One region of the Serratia sp. JSRIV002 genome, then DNA from elsewhere that is predicted to be linked to it. Evidence: predicted binding sites of a transcription regulator. Region 1 holds the regulator's gene; the other holds the start of a gene.
The links. The regulator PurR, encoded in region 1, represses purine synthesis genes. The targets are predictions, from matches to a motif close to CANGCAAACGTTTGCNTG.
Positions count from the first base shown of each region.

Region 1 (11,213 bases):
AGCCTGGCCAGCAGGCTCCCGTCGCACCTTCAGCGATCAATGCCGAAACCCGCACCACGGTGCGTGATGAAACCGGTGCCTGGGTCCGTGTGCCAACCTCTACCCCACGTGCTTTGGAAACCAACGAAATCCCGGGGATCGTCAACGATTTCCGCCAGGCTGCGGCCAACTCGCGTGAAGCCGGTTTTGACTATATTGAATTGCATGCCGCGCACGGTTACCTGCTGCACCAGTTTATGTCTCCGGCGTCCAACCAACGTACTGACCAATACGGTGGCAGCATTGAAAACCGTACCCGTCTGACGCTGGAAGTGGTCGATGCGAGCATTGCTGAAATCGGAGCCGATCGCGTTGGTATCCGTATCTCACCGTTGGGCCCGTTCAATGGCCTGGACAACGGCGAAGATCAGGAAGAAGCGGCGCTGTATCTGATCGAAGAGCTGAACAAGCGCGGTATCGCCTACCTGCATATTTCCGAGCCGGATTGGGCCGGTGGCAAGCCTTACTCAACCGCGTTCCGCGATGCAGTAAGAGCGCACTTCCAAGGCGTGATTATTGGCGCGGGTGCGTATACGGCGGAGAAAGCGGAAGAGCTGATCGCCCAAGGCTTTATTGATGCCGTCGCCTTTGGCCGCAGCTATATTGCCAACCCAGATCTGGTGGAACGCTTTAAACAGCAGGCTCCACTCAACGAGCAGCGTGCCGATTTCTTCTACGGCGGCGGTGCCGAGGGTTATACCGATTATCCGACACTGTAACGCTCAGCTAAACAGGGGCGCTAAATACCGCAATACACTAAGCCTCTGACAGGTGGGGTCATACAGGTTAGCCGACCGTTGAGCGCATCGACGCGCGATACGAGCCTCCATGGAAGGATCCACGGCGTGTCGGCATTCTGTATGGCTCCCGCCTGCTGCACTATTATCCGCAGCTATTTTTGTTTGTGACAACGTAACCTACCCTATCACCAACCGCACGCGTTGAATTGCCTTATGCGACAAGGCTATACTGTCTGACGCTGTTCAAGTCACCTGCCGTCAGCCGCGGCATATCCAATCAGAGGAAATTATGCGCTTACTCCATACCATGCTCCGTGTCGGCGATCTGCAACGCTCCATCGACTTCTATACCAAGGTATTAGGCATGCGCTTACTGCGTACCAGCGAAAACACCGAGTACAAATACTCGCTGGCCTTCGTGGGTTATAGCGATGAAAGCGAAGGCTCGGTTATCGAACTGACCTATAACTGGGGCGTCGACAGCTACGACATGGGTTCCGCCTTTGGTCATCTGGCTCTGGGCGTCGATGATGTAGCCGCCACCTGCGACAACATCCGACAGGTCGGTGGCAAAGTCACACGCGAAGCCGGTCCAGTCAAGGGCGGTACCACCGTAATTGCCTTCGTCGAAGATCCAGACGGCTACAAGATCGAACTGATCGAGAACAAGCATGCAGGTCACGGCCTCGGTAACTGAGGTTTCTCCAGGGCGCGCCATGCGCCCTGCTTTCTATCTCCGCTGCACCAAGACAAGAAATTTGTCATAATGCGCGCTGAATTCGCTAAAGATAAGAAACTGATGGCCGAAAAAAGTGATCTTAACGCCCTGAGTGGCCGTTTCCGTGGGTTTTATCCCGTTGTTATTGATGTGGAAACCGCCGGGTTTCATGCTCAGACCGATGCGCTGCTAGAGATTGCCGCCGTCACGCTGAAAATGGATGAAAATGGTTGGTTACAGCAAGATGAAACGCTGCATTTTCACGTAGAACCGTTTGAAGGGGCGAACCTGCAACCGGAAGCGCTGGCCTTCAACGGTATCGATCCACATAACCCACTGCGTGGTGCAGTGAGTGAATATGATGCGCTGCATGCGATTTTTAAAGCCGTGCGTAAAGGCATTAAGGATCAGGGCTGTAACCGGGCGATCATCGTGGCGCATAATGCCAACTTTGATCACAGTTTCCTGATGGCCGCCGCCGAGCGCGCCAGCCTGAAACGCAACCCGTTCCACCCATTTGCCACCTTTGATACCGCTGCGCTTAGTGGGCTGGTATTAGGGCAGACGGTGCTGGCCAAAGCCTGTATCGCCGCCGGTATGCCGTTTGATAGCAGCCAGGCACACTCAGCCCTGTATGATACCCAGCAAACCGCCCAACTGTTCTGTGAACTGGTCAACCGCTGGAAACGTCTCGGTGGCTGGCCGATTGCCAACGTTGAATCGCAATAGCTTGCTGGCAAACTGACAGACATAAAAAATCGGGCGGCACTGTTAAAGGTGCCGCCCGATTTTATTGGGTAAAACCCTGCGCCATTAAGGCTGCTGGTCTTCCTGATCTTTATACTTTTCGGCCGTTTCTTTGATCAACGGCTGCAGTTCACCACGCTGGTACATCTCGATGATGATATCGCAGCCGCCAACCAGTTCACCATCGACCCACAGCTGCGGGAAGGTTGGCCAGTTGGCGTACTTTGGCAGCTCAGCGCGGATGTCCGGGTTTTGCAGAATATCAACATAGGCAAAACGTTCGCCACAGGCTGAAAGCGCCTGCACGGCCTGAGCAGAGAAACCGCAGCTTGGCAATTTCGGTGAGCCTTTCATATACAGCAGGATCGGGTTGGCAGAAATTTGCTGCTGAATTTTTTCAATCGTCGTCATTATTGCTTCCTCAAGCCACATCATGGCTACAACATGCATCACACTAGCTATTGTAGCGGCAGGACCGGTGCCAAGAAAACGCCATCTTTTGCAGGGACATTCTCTGATTGCCTTAGCAAAAGCGGCGGACACACCGAACCGGTTAAAACATAGCCCCAGAATAACATTTTTAATCGGGACGTTTCACTATTATCTTTGCCCTGCGCAATGCCGGCGAGCAATAAGCCAACCACATGATCTCTGTCGCTTTTTTAGGCGCCAGGCGTTTGATTTTGCAACAATAAAAATGCCATTAACGTTTTCTCACAATATGGATTAGTATTTATGAGATCCACGCTGTTTTATAGGGTGAATTTCGGGAATACTGTGACTCATTCGATTTCTGTTTCGGAGCCAAGGTTGGTAACGTCGATATGCGGTTAATTATTACACTTTTTGTGCTGCTATTTACGCAGCTCTTCTTCAATTTGGCGCACGCTGCGCCACAGGCACGTGTTTCTGCCGAGCAGCGCAAGAGTCACGTTAATGAAGCCCGGCCAGACGACCGCAAGAAAAAGAAAGCGGAGAAAGCCAATAAAAAAGTGAAGGCAGCCACCCCTCCGAAAACGCTAAAAACCAAACCAGCAACGATAAAGACCGCAAAAAAAACCACCAGCGTTAAAACCAAAAGCCAGGCAACCAAAACGGCCAAGCTAAAAGTAACTCCGCCTAAAAAAGGCTATAAAAAAGGTTATGGTCGCCATCGTGAAGAAGGCAAAGCTACGGCAAAATTGGCTGGCCGCGAAAAGCCGTTGAAACTTTCCGCCGCTCACAAAAAACGTTATCAGCACGCCAAGCAGACCGCCATGGCCAAGCTGATGGGGCAAATGGGTAAGCCCTACCGCTGGGGTGGGTCTTCACCTGGTACAGGCTTCGACTGCAGCGGGCTGATTTATTACGCGTACAAAGACGTGGTGAAAATTAAAATGCCGCGTACCGCCAACGAAATGTACCACCTGCGTGATGCAGCGCCGATCAAGCGTAATGAGCTTGAGAAAGGCGATCTGGTGTTCTTCCGCATCAACAACCGTGGCACCGCCGATCACGTTGGCGTCTATCTTGGTAACGGTAAGTTCATCCAGTCACCGCGTACCGGTGAAGAAATTCGCATCAGTCAGTTAGATAACGACTATTGGCAAAACCATTACATTGGTGCCCGCCGCGTAGTGACCCCTACCACCATCCGTTAACCTTTCACGGCTGAGCTAACTGCTCGGCCGTGCTCTCTATCACCCGCTGCAACTTTAAACAATCAGTCACTTGGCACACTTTGGATGTTCTTTTCGCTCGGAAAGTTGTTAAGATTAATAACCATAACAAAAGTGGTGCAATTGCGTTTTTCCGCCCTCGGCCCCTTAGGCCTGCAGCGTCGGAGAGGCGTATTGTCTATAAAAGGAGAAAGCAATGTCGTTTGAATTACCTGCATTACCATACGAGAAAAACGCTCTCGAACCGCACATTTCCGCAGAAACGCTGGAATACCACTATGGCAAGCACCATAACACCTACGTGGTTAACCTGAACAATCTGGTGAAAGGTAGCGAGTTCGAAGGCAAATCCCTGGTCGAGATCGTCAAGACCTCCACCGGCGGCGTGTTCAACAACGCCGCTCAGGTCTGGAACCACACCTTCTATTGGCACTGCTTATCACCGCAAGGTGGTGGCGAGCCAACGGGCGCAGTGGCAGAGGCCATCAATAAGTCATTCGGCTCCTTCGCCGCCTTTAAAGAGCAGTTCACCGATGCCGCCGTGAAAAACTTCGGCGCGGGCTGGACCTGGCTGGTGAAAAAAGCGGACGGTAGTCTGGCGATCGTCAGCACTTCAAATGCGGCAACCCCGCTGACCGGCGCAGACGTTCCGCTATTGACCGTTGACGTGTGGGAGCATGCTTACTATATCGACTACCGCAATGCGCGGCCAAAGTACCTGGAAAACTTCTGGGCGTTGGTGAACTGGGCGTTCGTGGCAGAAAACCTGGCTTAACGGCGGGTAACTAGCTAATAATAAGGCGCGGCATCAAGCTGCGCCTTTGTTTTTCTGCTGCGGATCAGTTCAATGCGGCAATAAAACTGAAAGCAATAATCATTGCCAAAGCACCCACGGTGGTGAGTAATGACATCTTCAAATTGGTATCCATATACAACTCCCTCTCAGATTGGCTTTTCCAGAGCATAAGCCACACAGTTTATACGTCAAATCATTTTCCCACAGTTCGTGATTAAAATCTTGTTATGATTTCCCCGCTGATAATTACCGATTAGCTCTTCCACTTTTCTTCAATATGCGACAAAATCCGCAGTTCACAACTGCGTACCGATAAACTGCCCCTCCCTGTTCAAGCGATTTACGACTTCAGCACTAAAAACTCAGTTTTCGCTTATCTGGGGAAGGATCTACGCAGGCAAACGATTAACATCATACTTACATGCTGTAACATGTGGGTTTAGGAGTCATTTTTTACATGGCAACGATTAAAGATGTGGCCAAACGCGCTGGCGTTTCTACCACTACCGTTTCGCACGTTATCAATAAAACGCGTTTCGTCGCCGAAGATACCAAAACGGCCGTTTGGGCCGCCATCAAAGAGCTTCACTATTCACCTAGCGCCGTGGCCCGCAGCCTCAAGGTCAACCACACCAAATCGATCGGTTTGCTCGCCACCTCGAGCGAGGCCCCCTATTTTGCCGAAGTGATCGAAGCGGTGGAAAACAGCTGCTACAGCAAAGGCTATACCCTGATCTTGTGTAACTCGCACAATAATCTGGATAAACAGCAAGCCTATTTGGCAATGCTGGCGCAAAAACGCGTCGATGGCTTGCTGGTGATGTGCTCAGAATATCCAGATCAGCTACTGGGCATGCTGGAAGATTACCGTAACATTCCCATGGTGGTGATGGATTGGGGTACCGCGCGCGGAGACTTCACCGATACCATTATCGACAATGCCTTCGAGGGCGGCTACCTGGCAGGCCGCTACCTGATCGAACGTGGCCACCGTGACATCGGTGCCATTCCTGGTCAACTGGCGCGTAATACCGGTGGAGGTCGCCACCAGGGCTTTCTGAAAGCCATGAAGGAAGCCAACATCGAAGTGCGCGAAGAATGGATCGTGCAGGGGGATTTCGAGCCTGAATCTGGCTACAAAGCCATGCATCAGATCCTGTCGCAAAAGCATCGTCCAACCGCCGTTTTCTGTGGCGGCGATATTATGGCCATGGGGGCGATCTGCGCCGCCGATGAGCTGGGGTTGCGTGTACCGCAGGATATCTCGGTGATTGGCTACGACAACGTGCGTAATGCCCGCTACTTCACCCCGGCGCTGACCACCATTCACCAGCCGAAAGAGCGCCTGGGCGAGATGGCCTTTACCATGCTGTTGGATCGCATTATCAGCAAGCGTGAAGAATCGCAGGTGATTGAAGTGCATCCAAAACTCATCGAGCGCCGCTCAGTTGCCGATGGTCCTTTTGTCGATTACCGCCGTTAACTCCTGTTGGGGCGCTGCAATACTGCGCCCGATTAAGCACCCGACTCCTCTTCACTGAGCCATTCCTGATTGAGCGTTTCGCTGTCGCCCAGATAGTCCAACAGCCAGGCCATGGCCGGAGACTGGGCGTTTTGCTGCCAGGTCAAGCAGCAGGCGCTAGGCGGGAAAGGCTCATGCAGTGGTAATACCACCAGTTCGCCACTTTGTACCAACGGCAATACCCGATGCGCGGGTACCATGCCCACACACAGCCCGGCACGCAAACAATCTACCGCCGAAACCCAGTCCGGCACGGTCAACCGCCGCTGGTTGTCCAACGACCAGGTCACACGCTTGGGTAAATTGCGCGAAGTATCTTCCAACAGCAACGAGGGATAAGGTCGTAGCTGATCGTCTCGCAGCTTTCCTTGCAAGGCGGCCAGCGGATGTTTAGCATGGACTACGCAGAGCCAATTCATAAAGCCCATATCGCGAAAGGCAAAACCGCCGCCTACCGGTACCGCCCGTGTTGCACCAATAGCCATCTCAGCGCGGCCATCGACCAGCGCATCCCACACGCCGTTGAAGACTTCCGGCTGTACCATCAGTTCCACGTCGGGGAAATGGCGATAAAAATCCAGCACCAGCTGGCGGCTGCGCTGGGGTTTGACGATCAGATCGACCGCAATCCGCAGTTGCCCGCGCCAACCGTTGGCCACCTGCTGACACTGCCGTCGGGTATCGAGCATTTTTTTGATAACAACTCGCGCCTCCTTAATAAACAGCGCCCCCGCTGGCGTGAGTTCCACATCGCGGTGACGGCGTTCAAACAAAGGCACTGCCAGCCATTGCTCCAGTTGACGCACCGTATAGCTCACAGCAGAAGGAACGCGGTGCAACTCCTGTGCCGCCGCGCTGAAACTGCCGGTCCGCGCTACCGCATCTACCACATCGAGTGAATATTCAGACCACATATGTTTGCCTTCAAATTTTTTAACAGCACCTTGCAAATATTACCGTTTCACAAGCAGAGATCCAGCCGTATACACTTGCCGGCGCTTCAAAACCTGCGACAACATAATTTTAACGAGAAATAGCAATGCGAAATTTTGGATTTATGTTCTACCTGGCCGGCCTGAGTATGTTGGGCTATCTGGCTACCGATATGTACCTGCCTGCCTTTGGCGCAATGCAGCAGGATCTGCAAATCTCCGCTGGGGCGATCAGCGCCAGCCTGAGTATCTTCCTGGCAGGCTTTGCCTTTGCCCAGTTGCTGTGGGGGCCGCTGTCCGACCGTATTGGCCGTAAGCCCGTGTTATTGATTGGCCTGGCGCTGTTCGCAATCGGCTGTCTCGGTATGCTTTGGGTCGAGAACGTGGCACAACTGTGGTCACTGCGCTTCATTCAAGCCATTGGCGTCTGTTCCGCCGCCGTCACCTGGCAGGCGATCGTGGTCGATCGCTACCGCGATGGCAAAGCCAACCGCGTTTTCGCCTCCATTATGCCGCTGGTCGCCCTCTCTCCGGCGCTGGCCCCACTGCTGGGTGCCTGGTTGCTTAACCATATGGGATGGCGGGCCATTTTCGCCGTGCTGCTGGGGATCACCGCCCTGCTGCTGATCCCCACCTTGCTGCTGAAAGACCGGAGCAGACTGGTCCCTTCCGCCGATAAAAAGCCCAGCCTTGGTTTTATGCAGATCTTGAAATCCCCGGTGTTCAGCGGCAACGTGATGGTTTTTGCTGCCTGTTCTGCTGGCTTCTTCGCCTGGCTGACGGGTTCACCCTTTATCCTCGGCGATATGGGGTATAGCCCCAACGATATTGGTCTGAGCTATGTGCCGCAAACGCTGGCTTTCTTATTGGGGGGTTATAGCTGCCGTAGCGCCTTAAATCGCATCTCTGGCAAAACCTTGCTGCCGTGGTTGCTGTTAGCTTACGGTGTCAGCATGGTGGCGTTGTATCTGATCGCCACGCTAAGTGAGCCAACGTTGACCACTCTGCTGATCCCGTTCTGCTTTATGGCGTTAGTAAACGGTGCCAGCTATCCTATTTTAGTAGCCAATGCGTTGATGCCCTTCCCCAACAACAGTGGCAAAGCTGCTGCGCTGCAAAACACGCTGCAGTTGGGATTATGTTTTATCGCCAGCCTGTTGGTTTCGGCATTTATCGCCCAACCGCTGTTAGCCACGGCTACCGTAATGGTGGCTACCGTATTTTTGGCAGCCTTGGGTTATCTGATCCAGCGTGGGAAAGGAACGGATGAAACTCAGATGACACAGCAGAAGCGTGCCGACTCCGTGTCATAATTGTCTCTGTAAATAGTCACTTAATGAAAATTCTTGCCGAGCGCGATTTGCAGTTGAGTCTACGCCTCGGCAAGCCTATACTCAAAAACGACCTTTTAGAATAACAGTTATACTAAGTTCTTATTGCAGCAACTGCTGCGTACGTGGATGGCATCACACTTTATTTAAGGTTGAATTTACCCGCGTCCTTTGACGCAGGGAGTCTCTTAAATTTCCTCTGTTCAAGTCGGATTTCAGACACCACGGTGAATTTTTACCGTAGGTATACGTATGTCCCTGTAGAAATTGTCTACGCTAAATTCTGCAGGATCATAAGTCAGAAGAAGGTGATGGAGAAGCTATGAGTTCATCGTGTATAGAAGATCTGAGCATCCAGGACAACCATTGGTATCGTATCGCTCATGAAATGCTTAGCATGGCCGGCATTGAAATCAATGGTTCACGCCCTTTCGATATTCAGATCAATAATCCCAATTTCTTTAAACGCGTACTGCAAGACGGCTCTCTGGGGCTGGGCGAAAGCTATATGGACGGTTGGTGGGAGTGCGAGCGGCTGGACATATTTTTTCAGCGGGTTATCGCAGCTGGCCTGGAAAAGAAACTGCCCCACCACCTGAAGGATATCTTGCGTATTGCCGCCGCCCGCCTGACCAACCTGCAATCCCAAAAACGTGCCTGGATTGTTGGCAAAGAGCATTACGACCTGGGTAACGATTTGTTTACCCAGATGCTGGATCCCTATATGCAATATTCCTGCGGCTATTGGCAACAGGCCACGACGTTGGAAGAAGCACAAGAGGCCAAGTTACGGTTGATTTGCGAAAAACTGCACCTGCAGCCCGGTATGCGGGTATTGGATATCGGCTGTGGCTGGGGCGGTCTGTCTGCTTATGCGGCCAAGCACTACGGCGTTTCCATGGTGGGCGTCACCATCTCCGCCGAACAGCAGAAAATGGCGCAAGAGCGCTGTGCCGGGCTGGACGTGGAAATTCTGCTGCAGGATTACCGCGATCTCTACCAGCAGTTTGACCGCATCGTCTCGGTCGGCATGTTCGAACACGTTGGGCCGAAAAACTACCGAACCTATTTCGAGGTGGTGGAACGTAATTTAAAACCCGATGGCATTTTCCTGTTGCATACCATTGGTTCCAACGAGACCGATATGAACGTTGATCCGTGGATCAATAAATATATCTTCCCCAACGGTTGCCTGCCGTCGGTGAAACATATTGCCCAGGCCAGCGAAGGCCGCTTCGTCATGGAAGATTGGCATAATATCGGCGCAGATTACGATCGCACCCTGATGGCCTGGTATGAACGTTTCAAACAGAGCTGGCCACAGCTGGCTTCGCGCTATTCCGAACGTTTTGAAAGGATGTTCAGTTATTACCTTAATGCCTGCGCAGGAGCGTTTCGCGCTCGCGATATTCAACTTTGGCAGGTGGTATTCAGCCCTAAAGGCGTTGAAGGCGGCCTGCGAGTTCCCCGCTAAAATCCTTTACCCCAACCCACAGGGTTGGGGTAAAGGGTTATTAACCGCAATAAACGCGAATGATTTTGTCTTCACTGTCACCCAGGAAGTTCAAGCGTTTTAGATTGAAGTCCATGGTTACCATAGAGTTATAAGGAATAGTCCGTACCTGCTGGGGAATATTGACCCCGTCCAACGCAGACAGCGGTTTACCCACATAATTCTGATACTGCGATGCACCACAGGTATCATCTTCGGCCTCGGCAGACTGTGAGTTCGCCTGTTCCGGGGAGCTTGAACAGGCGGTCAGCGCCAACAGCGCCGCTAGCATCATCGTTTTCCCGTAAAACTTCACGTTTGGCTCCTATGTGTGGTTATTGGTGCAGGGTTATCAGACTTTGGGTACAGACGGCTTGGTGACAGCTAACGCAGCCTCACGATTAGCTAGCACACGCTCGACGGTATCCACCACCGCTTGAGTTTGCGGATCGATTTCGATATTGACCTTATCGCCCAAGCGCTTTTTACCCAGCGTGGTGCGCTCAAGGGTTTCCGGGATCAAATGCACACAGAAACGGTTATTGACCACCTCGCCTATGGTCAGGCTGATGCCATCGATGCCGATGAACCCTTTATGTAGCACATATTTCATCAAATCGATATTCGGCATGCGCAGCCAGATCTGACGATTATTTTCCGAGGTATAAATCTTGGTGACTTCCGCGGTACAGATAATATGCCCGGACATCAGGTGCCCACCGATTTCATCGTTAAACTTGGCGGCTCTTTCCAGATTGACCACATCACCCAGTTTAAGATCGCCAAGATTGGTCAACCGCAGAGTCTCTTTGATCAAATCAAAGCTGACGCGATTGCCTGCAATCTCCGTGACGGTCAGACAGCAGCCGTTGTGGGCTACCGAGGCCCCCAACTCCAGCCCTGGTAACAGCTCATCAGGCATTTCAACAACGTGGGTACGGAAGTTGGGTTTTTCATCAATGGCAACCAGCGGGGCGGTGCCTTGTACGATACCGGTAAACATGTTGGCCTCTTCTTTATGACTATGTTCAACGCGCTGTAAGCAGTTTGCCCCAGTTATGGCAGAAAACCAAACGCACAGCGGCAAAAAAGCAGTGCTTGCCTAGTTTATATCCTGGGATTAGCGTCCTCAGCTAACTGCGCTGTAGTTTCAAGGCGACGAATAGAGACTCTTGGATTTCAAGCTACAGCTTGAAAGACGACGCGTATAACTATTTCTTTACAACCTTTGCTTAACC
Region 1 covers NZ_CP074143.1:2,833,350-2,844,562, reverse strand. The annotation lists gene KGP26_RS13430 (alkene reductase) at 1-758, shown strand, start outside; gene gloA (lactoylglutathione lyase) at 1,069-1,476, shown strand; gene rnt (ribonuclease T) at 1,546-2,226, shown strand; gene KGP26_RS13415 (Grx4 family monothiol glutaredoxin) at 2,311-2,658, opposite strand; gene KGP26_RS13410 (C40 family peptidase) at 3,069-3,884, shown strand; gene sodB (superoxide dismutase [Fe]) at 4,099-4,677, shown strand; gene KGP26_RS13400 (YnhF family membrane protein) at 4,742-4,831, opposite strand; gene purR (HTH-type transcriptional repressor PurR) at 5,156-6,181, shown strand; gene punR (DNA-binding transcriptional activator PunR) at 6,214-7,134, opposite strand; gene punC (purine nucleoside transporter PunC) at 7,260-8,465, shown strand; gene cfa (cyclopropane fatty acyl phospholipid synthase) at 8,806-9,957, shown strand; gene KGP26_RS13375 (I78 family peptidase inhibitor) at 9,998-10,291, opposite strand; gene KGP26_RS13370 (riboflavin synthase) at 10,328-10,978, opposite strand.

Region 2 (11,213 bases), 2.4 Mb from region 1:
GGGTAGAACTTGGTGGCTAGCGCCATCTTGGGGCTGGCAGAGCCTTCCACTTGTTTGATAATTTTGTCATAAATGTGAAAATGCCCGGCAGAAAGATAATCCACCAGATTCTGGCAAAAGTTCTCCAGCGCTTTTTCATTGAGCGGCGTATGCTTTTCTTTGTTGGGTTTAATGCCGACTAGACTGCAATAGGCTACCAGCAGCTGTTTGCGGGCCTGTAACCATTGATCGACTAATTCATTACTGCCACCAACGCGCTGAGTCAGGCTTTCCAATCGGTTTAGCATGATTGACTCCGTGTGTAAGAGAAAGAAAAAGTGGTAAGTTAATAAAATGTAACAAAGAGCATTCCTAGATTGCCAGTGAAGCAGAGGTTGTGCAACAACATATGGAACTTGCATTAACGGGTAACGAAAATGGCTGGTGGATCGTCAGCCATGAAAGCAAAATTTGGTTACCAAACGGTGAATTGCCGTTTGGTTCTGCCGCATTATTTTCCTTGCAAGGCCGACCGGCTCGGCAAATTGGCGAATGGGAGGGGGCACCGGTCTGGCTGGTGCGCCAACCGATGCCGAAAGAGATGGGATCGGTGCGGCAACTGCTCAGTCTCGATCGTGGCCTGTTCCAACTGGCCGGGCGCGGCGTACAGCTGGCCGACTTTTATCGCTCGCACCGGTTCTGTGGCTACTGCGGTCATGAGATGCACCTTAGCCGTACCGAAAGCGCCTGCCTTTGTGATAACTGTCGCGAACGTTATTACCCGCAGATTGCCCCTTGCGTGATTGTCGCCATCCGCCGCAATGACGAGATCCTGTTGGCACAGCATGTGCGCCACCGTGGCGGCATCCATACCGTGCTGGCGGGGTTTGTGGAGGTGGGGGAAACCCTGGAGCAGGCCGTAGCGCGCGAGGTGATGGAAGAAAGTAATATCGCCATTACCAACCTGCGTTACGTGACTTCGCAACCCTGGCCGTTCCCTCATTCGCTGATGATGGCGTTTATGGCCGAGTATCAGGGCGGTGAACTGCGCCACGATCCGAAAGAGTTGCTCAATGCGGGCTGGTATCGCTATGACCAACTGCCGCTGCTGCCACCGCCTGGTACCGTGGCGCGCCGCCTGATCGAGGACACCGTGGCGCTGTGTCGGGCAGAATAAGGTACAATGGCGGCAGATAATCAAGGGAGCCCAAGAAATGAATGAGTTGAAGAACGATCGCTATCTGCGTGCGCTGCTGCGCCAGCCGGTGGATCTCACCCCTGTATGGATGATGCGCCAGGCCGGTCGTTATTTGCCAGAGTACAAAGCCACCCGTGCTCAGGCCGGGGATTTCATGTCGCTGTGCAAAAATGCCGAACTGGCCTGTGAGGTGACATTACAGCCCCTGCGCCGTTATGCGCTGGACGCCGCCATCCTGTTCTCCGACATTCTCACCATTCCCGATGCCATGGGGCTTGGGCTCTATTTCGAAACCGGGGAAGGTCCGCGTTTTTCTTCGCCAATCACCTGCCGTGCCGATGTAGAGAAGCTGCCTGCATTTGATCCGGAAGACGAGCTGGGCTATGTCATGAACGCGGTGCGTACCATCCGCCGTGAATTGAAGGGTGAAGTGCCACTGATCGGTTTCTCCGGCAGCCCATGGACGTTGGCGACCTATATGGTTGAAGGCGGCAGCAGCAAGGCATTCACCAAGCTGAAGAAAATGATGTACGCCGAGCCGCAGACGCTGCATTTGCTGCTGGATAAGCTGGCAGACAGCGTGATCCTGTATCTCAATGCCCAAATCAAAGCCGGGGCGCAGTCCGTAATGGTATTCGATACCTGGGGCGGCGTGCTGACGGGCCGTGATTATCGCGAATTCTCACTGCACTATATGCATAAAATCGTCGATGGCCTGCTGCGTGAAAATGACGGACGCCGGGTGCCGGTGACGCTGTTCACCAAAGGCGGCGGCCAGTGGCTGGAAGCGATGGCGGCCACCGGTTGCGATGCGTTGGGCCTGGATTGGACCACCGATATTGCCGATGCGCGCCGCCGTGTGGGCGATAAAGTCGCGCTGCAGGGGAATATGGATCCTTCCATGCTATACGCCGCACCGGAACGCATCGCCCAGGAAGTGGAAACCATTCTGGCCGGTTTTGGCCAGGGCGAAGGTCATGTCTTCAATCTTGGCCACGGTATTCATCAAGACGTGCCACCGGAACATGCCGGGGCCTTCGTTGAAGCGGTGCATGCGCTGTCGGCCAAATACCACCGCTAAACCGCAAGGAGACGCTGTGATCGATACTCAGGCTCTGCGCGCCGAACAGCTAAGGCGCGCCGGGGAAGTCATTCGTAACGATGATTTTCTGCAAGACCCACCGGCGTTTATCGCCGGTGCGGACGTCGGTTTTGAACAAGAAGGCGCGGTAACACGCGCCGCTATTGCAATCCTGCGCTATCCTTCACTCGAGCTGGTGGAGTATCAGATCGCCCGCATCAGCACCACCATGCCCTATATCCCCGGATTTCTCTCGTTTCGCGAGTACCCTGCGCTGATTGCTGCCTGGGAGCAGCTGCAACAGAAGCCCGACCTGATCTTTGTCGATGGCCATGGCATTTCCCATCCAAGACGCCTGGGGGTTGCCAGCCACTTTGGCCTGCTGGTCAACGTGCCGACCATTGGCGTGGCCAAGAAGCGTTTATGTGGTAAATTTTCCCCGCTGGACGTTACCGTTGGCTCGCTGGCCGCGCTGGAGGACAAGGGCGAACAGCTGGGATGGGTATGGAGAAGCAAAGAGCGTTGTAATCCGTTATTTATCGCCACGGGCCATCGCGTGAGCACCGACAGCGCCTTGGCCTGGGTACAACGCTGCATGGCTGGCTACCGCTTGCCGGAGCCCACGCGTTGGGCCGATGCCATTGCCTCACGCCGCCCGGCCTTTGTACGCTGGTTACAGCAGCATCCAGAGGTGTCGTAATGAGCGATTTCGGGTACACTGCGCGGCAGATAATGAGTAAGAGAGTAGACAATGCTACGTAACCCGATTCATTTACGCCTAGAAAAGCTGGAAAGCTGGCAGCATTTGACCTTTATGGCCTGCCTGTGCGAGCGTATGTACCCGAATTACCAGATGTTCTGTCTACAGACGGAATTTGGCGACCCGGCGGTTTATCGCCGTATCCTGGACTTGGTCTGGGAAACGCTGGTGGTGAAAGACGCCAAGGTCAACTTTGACAGCCAGCTGGAAAAGTTGGAAGAGGCGATCCCGTCGGCAGAAGATTACGATCTTTATGGCGTTTACCCAGCGATCGATGCCTGCATCGCATTAGGGGAATTGATCCATTCGCGCCTCAGCGGAGAGACGTTGGAGCACGCCATTGCCATCAGCGAAACCTCAATTCGCACCGTGGCGATGTTGGAAATGACCCAGGCTGGCAAAGAAATGACCGACGAAGAGCTGAAAATTTTGCCTGCCGTTGAGGAAGAATGGGACATTCAATGGGAGATTTTCCGCCTGTTGGCCGCCTGCGAAGAGCGTGATCTGGATCTGATCAAAGGGTTACGATCTGACCTGCGCGAGGCCGCGGTGAGTAACATTGGGATAAATTTAACGCAATAAGGCAAGAAAACGTGATTTAACGTCTGATTTGTCGTGCCTTAAGGCTTCACATCCGCACCCTGTCTGGTCTACATTTGGGGGGCGAAAAAAAAGTGGCTATCGGTGCGTGTATGCAGGAGAGTGCTGTCCATCGGCATATCCGTCGCACTCGATGCTTTGCAAACGATAAACACACTGTAAGGATAACTTATGAACAAGACTCAACTGATTGATGTAATCGCAGAGAAGGCTGACCTTTCCAAGGCTCAAGCTAAGCTGGCTCTGGAATCTACCCTGGCTGCCATTACTGAGTCCCTGAAAGAAGGTGATGCAGTACAATTGGTTGGTTTCGGTACTTTCAAGGTAAACCATCGTAGCGAGCGCACTGGCCGCAACCCACAGACTGGTAAAGAAATCAAAATCGCAGCAGCTAACGTACCTGCGTTCGTTTCTGGTAAAGCACTGAAAGACGCGGTCAAGTCTTAATCGCGTGTTAGTGAAAGGTTTAAACAGGGGGGCGTTGGCGCCCCTTTTGTTTATTCAACGGGCACTCATGGCGGTTACGGTTGTTGCTGCCTTGAGTGCTTGTAGTTTCCGTTCAGCCCCGCCAACCTTTACCGCCAGCGGCTTTGTGGCCGATCAAGGGGTAATGCGGGTGTGGCGGATAGATGACGGCCAGCAGCGGCCAGTGGTGCTGTTGAGTGTCTACAGCCCTTATCGCGGGCCGGGTACCGTCACAACGTTGTATGAATATCAACGCGGCGTGTTGTATCAAATCAAACGCAACGATGCGGATGGCGATCGCGACTCTATTCAACTGCGTTTCACCGCCAACGGTACCGTCAGCTTTATGCAGCGCCAACTGGCCACTCAGCGCCAGAAACTCTCCAACGATGAAGTTGTGCTCTATCAATATCAGGCACGGCGGATACTGGAATTGAGCGATGCGCTAAATGCCGGTCGAGTACGGCTGTTACAAGGGCACTGGCAGCAAGGCGCGGTGAAGCTGTGCAACGGCGAAGTCGTGAAGCCGGGTTTGGACCAACAGGCTGAAGAGTGGATCATGCGGCGTGCGGCCAACAGCAGTCAGCCAGTGAACGTAGCCTGGTTGGATGGGCCGGAAGGTCGTGAGCTGTTATTGGTGGCAAATAATGACTTCTGCAGTTGGGAACCCACCAAAGATACCCTTTAGCGCATAAAAAAGGCCCTGCGAACAGAGCCTGCTGGTATCTCAAAGAGTTGTTATTGCTCGCGTGCGATAGCGCGGTAGCCGATATCCTTGCGGCAGAAGCTGTCTTGCCACTGAATACCTTCCGCTAGCTGATAGGCTAACTGCTGAGCCTGAGCCACCGTTGTGCCCAAAGCCGTAACGCATAGCACCCGCCCGCCGTTGGTCACGACGTCATTCCCTTGCATACGCGTTCCGGCATGGAACACTTTGCCATTGGCATCTTCTTGCTGAGGCAAGCCGTAGATCACATCCCCTTGGCGATAATCCGCAGGATAGCCGCCAGCCGCCAACACCACGCCGAGAGCAGGGCGTTCATCCCACTCGGAAGTCATCTCATCCAGCTTGCCTTCGGCACCAGCCAGGCAGAGTTCAACCAGGTCGGAGCGCAGGCGCAGCATGATCGGCTGAGTTTCCGGGTCGCCAAAGCGGCAGTTGAATTCGATCACCTTGGGTTGACCATCCTCAGCAATCATCAGGCCAGCGTACAGGAAGCCGACATAGGTGTTGCCTTCAGCCGCCATGCCGCGCACGGTTGGCCAGATCACCTGGTCCATTACGCGCTGGTGGATTTCATCCGTCACCACTGGCGCTGGCGAGTAGGCACCCATGCCGCCGGTATTCGGGCCAGTATCGCCGTCACCGACACGTTTATGATCCTGGCTGGTGGCCATTGGCACCACGTTCTCGCCATCGACCATGACGATAAAGCTGGCTTCTTCGCCTGTCAGGAACTCCTCGATCACGATGCGATGCCCGGCGTCGCCAAACGCATTACCTGCCAGCATATCTTGAATGGCGTCCTCGGCTTCCTGTAACGTCATCGCGACGATCACGCCTTTGCCTGCCGCCAGGCCGTCTGCCTTGATAACAATCGGCGCGCCTTGGCTGCGTACGTAGGCCAAGGCAGGTTCCACTTCGGTAAAGTTCTGGTAGGCAGCGCTTGGGATAGCGTGGCGAGCCAGGAAATCCTTGGTAAAGGCTTTGGAGCCTTCAAGCTGTGCTGCGGCCTGTGACGGGCCAAAGATTTTCAACCCGGCGGCCTTGAAGGCATCTACCACGCCGATCACCAGCGGCGCTTCCGGGCCAACGATGGTCAGATCGATGGCGTTATCCTTGGCAAAGGCAACCAGCGCCGGGATATCTGTTGGGGCGATATCGACGTTGGTCAGATTGCTTTCCAATGCGGTACCCGCATTACCCGGGGCCACGTAAACCTTGTCTGCCAATGGCGATTGGGCCGCTTTCCAGGCCAGCGCATGTTCACGCCCGCCGTTGCCAATAATTAAAATATTCATCAGGTGCTCCATAAACGGCGTGCGCATTGAGCGCACGCAGCAAAAGGGATTAATGGCGGAAGTGGCGCATGTCGGTGAAGATCATCGCGATGCCGTGTTCGTTGGCTGCTGCAATCACCTCATCATCACGAATCGACCCACCCGGCTGGATCACGCAGGTAATACCAACCGCTGCAGCCGCATCAATGCCGTCACGGAACGGGAAGAAGGCGTCAGACGCCATGGCGGAGCCTTTGACTTCCAGCCCTTCGTCAGCGGCTTTGATCCCGGCGATCTTGGCGGAGTAAACGCGGCTCATCTGCCCGGCGCCTATGCCGATGGTCATGTTGTCGCGCGCATAGACGATGGCGTTGGATTTGACGAACTTGGCCACTTTCCAGCAGAACAGCGCATCACGCAGCTCCTGAGCGGTTGGCTGGCGTTCGGATACCACGCGCAAATCGGCTTCGGTCACCATACCCAGATCGCGATCCTGTACTAACAGACCCCCGTTGACGCGTTTAAAGTCCAGCCCTGCGACGCGATGTTGCCATTGGCCACACGCCAGCACGCGTACGTTCTGTTTCGCCGCCAGCAGAGTGCGGGCATCTGCACTGATGCTTGGCGCAATGATGACTTCAACAAACTGACGGCTGATGATTGCCTGTGCCGTTTTGGCGTCCAGTTCACGGTTAAAGGCAATAATGCCGCCAAAGGCCGAGGTTGGATCGGTTTGGTAGGCTCGCTCATAGGCGGCAAACAGGTTTTCACCGATTGCGACGCCACAAGGGTTGGCATGCTTGACGATCACGCAGGCCGGCTCGGCAAACTCTTTCACACATTCCAGCGCCGCATCGGTATCGGCGATGTTGTTGTAGGAAAGCGCTTTACCCTGTAACTGGTCGGCGGTGGCCACGGAGGCCTCTTGCACATTCTCTTCTATATAGAAGGCGGCCTGCTGGTGGCTGTTTTCACCGTAGCGCATATCCTGCTTCTTGATGTAGTTCAGGTTCAACGTACGTGGGAAGCGGCCGGAAGGTTGTTCGGTTTCACCGTGATAGGCTGGCACCAGGGTACCAAAGTAGTTGGCGATCATGCTGTCATAGGCGGCGGTATGCTCAAACGCTTTGATCGCCAGGTCGAAACGGGTTGGGTACAACAGTGAACCGTTGTTGTTATCCATCTCGGTGATCACTGCGGCGTAGTCACTGCTCTTGACCACGATGGCCACGTCTTTATGGTTCTTGGCGGCCGAGCGCACCATGGTTGGGCCACCGATATCGATATTCTCTACGGCGTCTTCCAGCGAGCAATCTGGGCGAGCGACGGTTTGCGCGAAGGGATACAGGTTTACCACAACCATATCGATCGGTTGGATCGCATGTTGGTCCATGATGGCATCATCCTGGCCGCGACGGCCCAGAATGCCACCGTGCACTTTCGGGTGCAGGGTTTTGACTCGTCCGTCCATCATCTCCGGGAAGCCGGTGTAGTCGGAAACTTCGGTAACAGGCAGACCGGCATCGGCCAGCAGGCGGGCAGTGCCTCCGGTGGAGAGTAATTCGACGCCTCTCTGGGAGAGGGCTTCGGCGAATTCAACGATTCCGGCTTTGTCGGACACGCTGAGCAGGGCCCGGCGGATTGGACGAGGTTGTTGCATGGTTTTATCCCTTGGCTTTGAGTCGCAATAAAAGAGCGTTACGTGGATCTCCACCTTGTTGCTTCTTATATAGAGGGGATTTCTTCCTATATAAAGAAGGACAGGAACAGATTCAGGTAGCGCCCCGATAAAAACGGGGATTGTTTCGTCGCGGGGAATTGTAGCGAAAACGTTTGCGTGGCGCTCGTAAATTTTCCGACCAAATGCGTTCTGTGGATAAGTTAGTGCATAACCGGGTATAAGGACGGGTTTTGCTGTGGAATGCAGCAAACGGTGTTTTTTGTTGAAAATACCTGTTGCGGCCTGCGTGGAACTCCCTATAATGCGCCTCCATCGACACGGAACATGTGAACAACTTCACAGAGTCTCCGGGGGTCGCAGAGAAAAAACCTGAAATTAAGGTTGACTCTGAAAGAGGAAAGCGTAATATACGCCACCTCGAGTTAGCAAGCGAAAGCGCGTAACTCACTGCTCTTTAACAATTTATCAGACAATCTGTGTGGGCACTCACAAGACGATATCCAGCTACTTCGGTAGCAAAAAAATATCAAGTCTTGAAGAGTGACCAAGCAGTCATTCATGCGAATGAATGATTACGAAAGTTAATTTTCGAGCATCGCTGCACCGTTCTTTAATGAACAGTGTCAGCAAATCAAGCTTTTAATTGAAGAGTTTGATCATGGCTCAGATTGAACGCTGGCGGCAGGCCTAACACATGCAAGTCGAGCGGTAGCACAAGGAGCTTGCTCCTGGGTGACGAGCGGCGGACGGGTGAGTAATGTCTGGGAAACTGCCCGATGGAGGGGGATAACTACTGGAAACGGTAGCTAATACCGCATAACGTCTTCGGACCAAAGTGGGGGACCTTCGGGCCTCACACCATCGGATGTGCCCAGATGGGATTAGCTAGTAGGTGAGGTAATGGCTCACCTAGGCGACGATCCCTAGCTGGTCTGAGAGGATGACCAGCCACACTGGAACTGAGACACGGTCCAGACTCCTACGGGAGGCAGCAGTGGGGAATATTGCACAATGGGCGCAAGCCTGATGCAGCCATGCCGCGTGTGTGAAGAAGGCCTTCGGGTTGTAAAGCACTTTCAGCGAGGAGGAAGGGTTCGGTGTTAATAGCACTGTTCATTGACGTTACTCGCAGAAGAAGCACCGGCTAACTCCGTGCCAGCAGCCGCGGTAATACGGAGGGTGCAAGCGTTAATCGGAATTACTGGGCGTAAAGCGCACGCAGGCGGTTTGTTAAGTCAGATGTGAAATCCCCGAGCTTAACTTGGGAACTGCATTTGAAACTGGCAAGCTAGAGTCTTGTAGAGGGGGGTAGAATTCCAGGTGTAGCGGTGAAATGCGTAGAGATCTGGAGGAATACCGGTGGCGAAGGCGGCCCCCTGGACAAAGACTGACGCTCAGGTGCGAAAGCGTGGGGAGCAAACAGGATTAGATACCCTGGTAGTCCACGCTGTAAACGATGTCGACTTGGAGGTTGTGCCCTTGAGGCGTGGCTTCCGGAGCTAACGCGTTAAGTCGACCGCCTGGGGAGTACGGCCGCAAGGTTAAAACTCAAATGAATTGACGGGGGCCCGCACAAGCGGTGGAGCATGTGGTTTAATTCGATGCAACGCGAAGAACCTTACCTACTCTTGACATCCACAGAACTTTCCAGAGATGGATTGGTGCCTTCGGGAACTGTGAGACAGGTGCTGCATGGCTGTCGTCAGCTCGTGTTGTGAAATGTTGGGTTAAGTCCCGCAACGAGCGCAACCCTTATCCTTTGTTGCCAGCGCGTAATGGCGGGAACTCAAAGGAGACTGCCGGTGATAAACCGGAGGAAGGTGGGGATGACGTCAAGTCATCATGGCCCTTACGAGTAGGGCTACACACGTGCTACAATGGCATATACAAAGAGAAGCGAACTCGCGAGAGCAAGCGGACCTCATAAAGTATGTCGTAGTCCGGATCGGAGTCTGCAACTCGACTCCGTGAAGTCGGAATCGCTAGTAATCGTAGATCAGAATGCTACGGTGAATACGTTCCCGGGCCTTGTACACACCGCCCGTCACACCATGGGAGTGGGTTGCAAAAGAAGTAGGTAGCTTAACCTTCGGGAGGGCGCTTACCACTTTGTGATTCATGACTGGGGTGAAGTCGTAACAAGGTAACCGTAGGGGAACCTGCGGTTGGATCACCTCCTTACCTAAAGATATGTGTTCGAGTGCAGTGTCCACACAGATTGTCTGATGAAAAAGTAACGAGCAGAAATACCTTTATAGGCTTGTAGCTCAGGTGGTTAGAGCGCACCCCTGATAAGGGTGAGGTCGGTGGTTCAAGTCCACTCAGGCCTACCAAATTCGCACTTGTGCTGCGTTGCACGCGATACGTTTACACCGTAAACGTCCAGTGAGCATGCCTTGCCTGAGCGAGTGGTAAATAAAGGTTTCTGCAAGTGACTGTATGGGGCTATAGCTCAGCTGGGAGAGCGCCTGCCTTGCACGCAGGAGGTCAGCGGTTCGATCCCGCTTAGCTCCACCATATCCATATGGTCCTTGATAATACTTCAGAGTGTACTGGCAACAGTATGCTGCGAAGTATTTTGCTCTTTAACAATCTGGAACAAGCTGAAAATTGAAACATGACAGCTGAAACTTATCCCTCCGTAGAAGTATTGGGGTAAGGATTAACCTGTCATAGAGTCTCTCAAATAAACAGCACGACAGTGTCTCTGTTTACAGAAACACCTTCGGGTTGTGAGGTTAAGTGACTAAGCGTACACGGTGGATGCCTAGGCAGTCAGAGGCGATGAAGGGCGTGCTAATCTGCGAAAAGTGTCGGTAAGGTGATATGAACCGTTATAACCGGCAATACCCGAATGGGGAAACCCAGTGTGTTTCGACACACTATCGTATGGTGAATACATAGCCATACGAGGCGAACCGGGGGAACTGAAACATCTAAGTACCCCGAGGAAAAGAAATCAACCGAGATTCCCCTAGTAGCGGCGAGCGAACGGGGAACAGCCCAGAACCTGAATCAGTTCTTGTGTTAGTGGAAGCGTCTGGAAAGTCGCGCAGCAAAGGGTGATAGCCCCGTACACTAAAATGCATTAATTGTGAGTTCGATGAGTAGGGCGGGACACGTGACATCCTGTCTGAATATGGGGGGACCATCCTCCAAGGCTAAATACTCCTGACTGACCGATAGTGAACCAGTACCGTGAGGGAAAGGCGAAAAGAACCCCGGCGAGGGGAGTGAAATAGAACCTGAAACCGTGTACGTACAAGCAGTGGGAGCACCTTCGTGGTGTGACTGCGTACCTTTTGTATAATGGGTCAGCGACTTATATTTTGTAGCAAGGTTAACCGTATAGGGGAGCCGTAGGGAAACCGAGTCTTAACTGGGCGAATAGTTGCAAGGTATAGACCCGAAACCCGGTGATCTAGCCATGGGCAGGTTGAAGGTTGGG
Region 2 covers NZ_CP074143.1:446,312-457,524, forward strand. The annotation lists gene rsd (sigma D regulator) at 1-287, opposite strand, end outside; gene nudC (NAD(+) diphosphatase) at 389-1,156, shown strand; gene hemE (uroporphyrinogen decarboxylase) at 1,194-2,258, shown strand; gene nfi (deoxyribonuclease V) at 2,275-2,958, shown strand; gene KGP26_RS01975 (YjaG family protein) at 3,010-3,600, shown strand; gene hupA (nucleoid-associated protein HU-alpha) at 3,790-4,065, shown strand; gene KGP26_RS01985 (DUF1481 domain-containing protein) at 4,133-4,771, shown strand; gene purD (phosphoribosylamine--glycine ligase) at 4,822-6,105, opposite strand; gene purH (bifunctional phosphoribosylaminoimidazolecarboxamide formyltransferase/IMP cyclohydrolase) at 6,155-7,744, opposite strand; rRNA gene KGP26_RS02000 (16S ribosomal RNA) at 8,406-9,946, shown strand; tRNA gene KGP26_RS02005 (tRNA-Ile) at 10,022-10,098, shown strand; tRNA gene KGP26_RS02010 (tRNA-Ala) at 10,207-10,282, shown strand; rRNA gene KGP26_RS02015 (23S ribosomal RNA) at 10,502-11,213, shown strand, end outside.
Region 2: a site for PurR is predicted at 7,907-7,924, ahead of purH (bifunctional phosphoribosylaminoimidazolecarboxamide formyltransferase/IMP cyclohydrolase). Genes of this name have one in related genera too.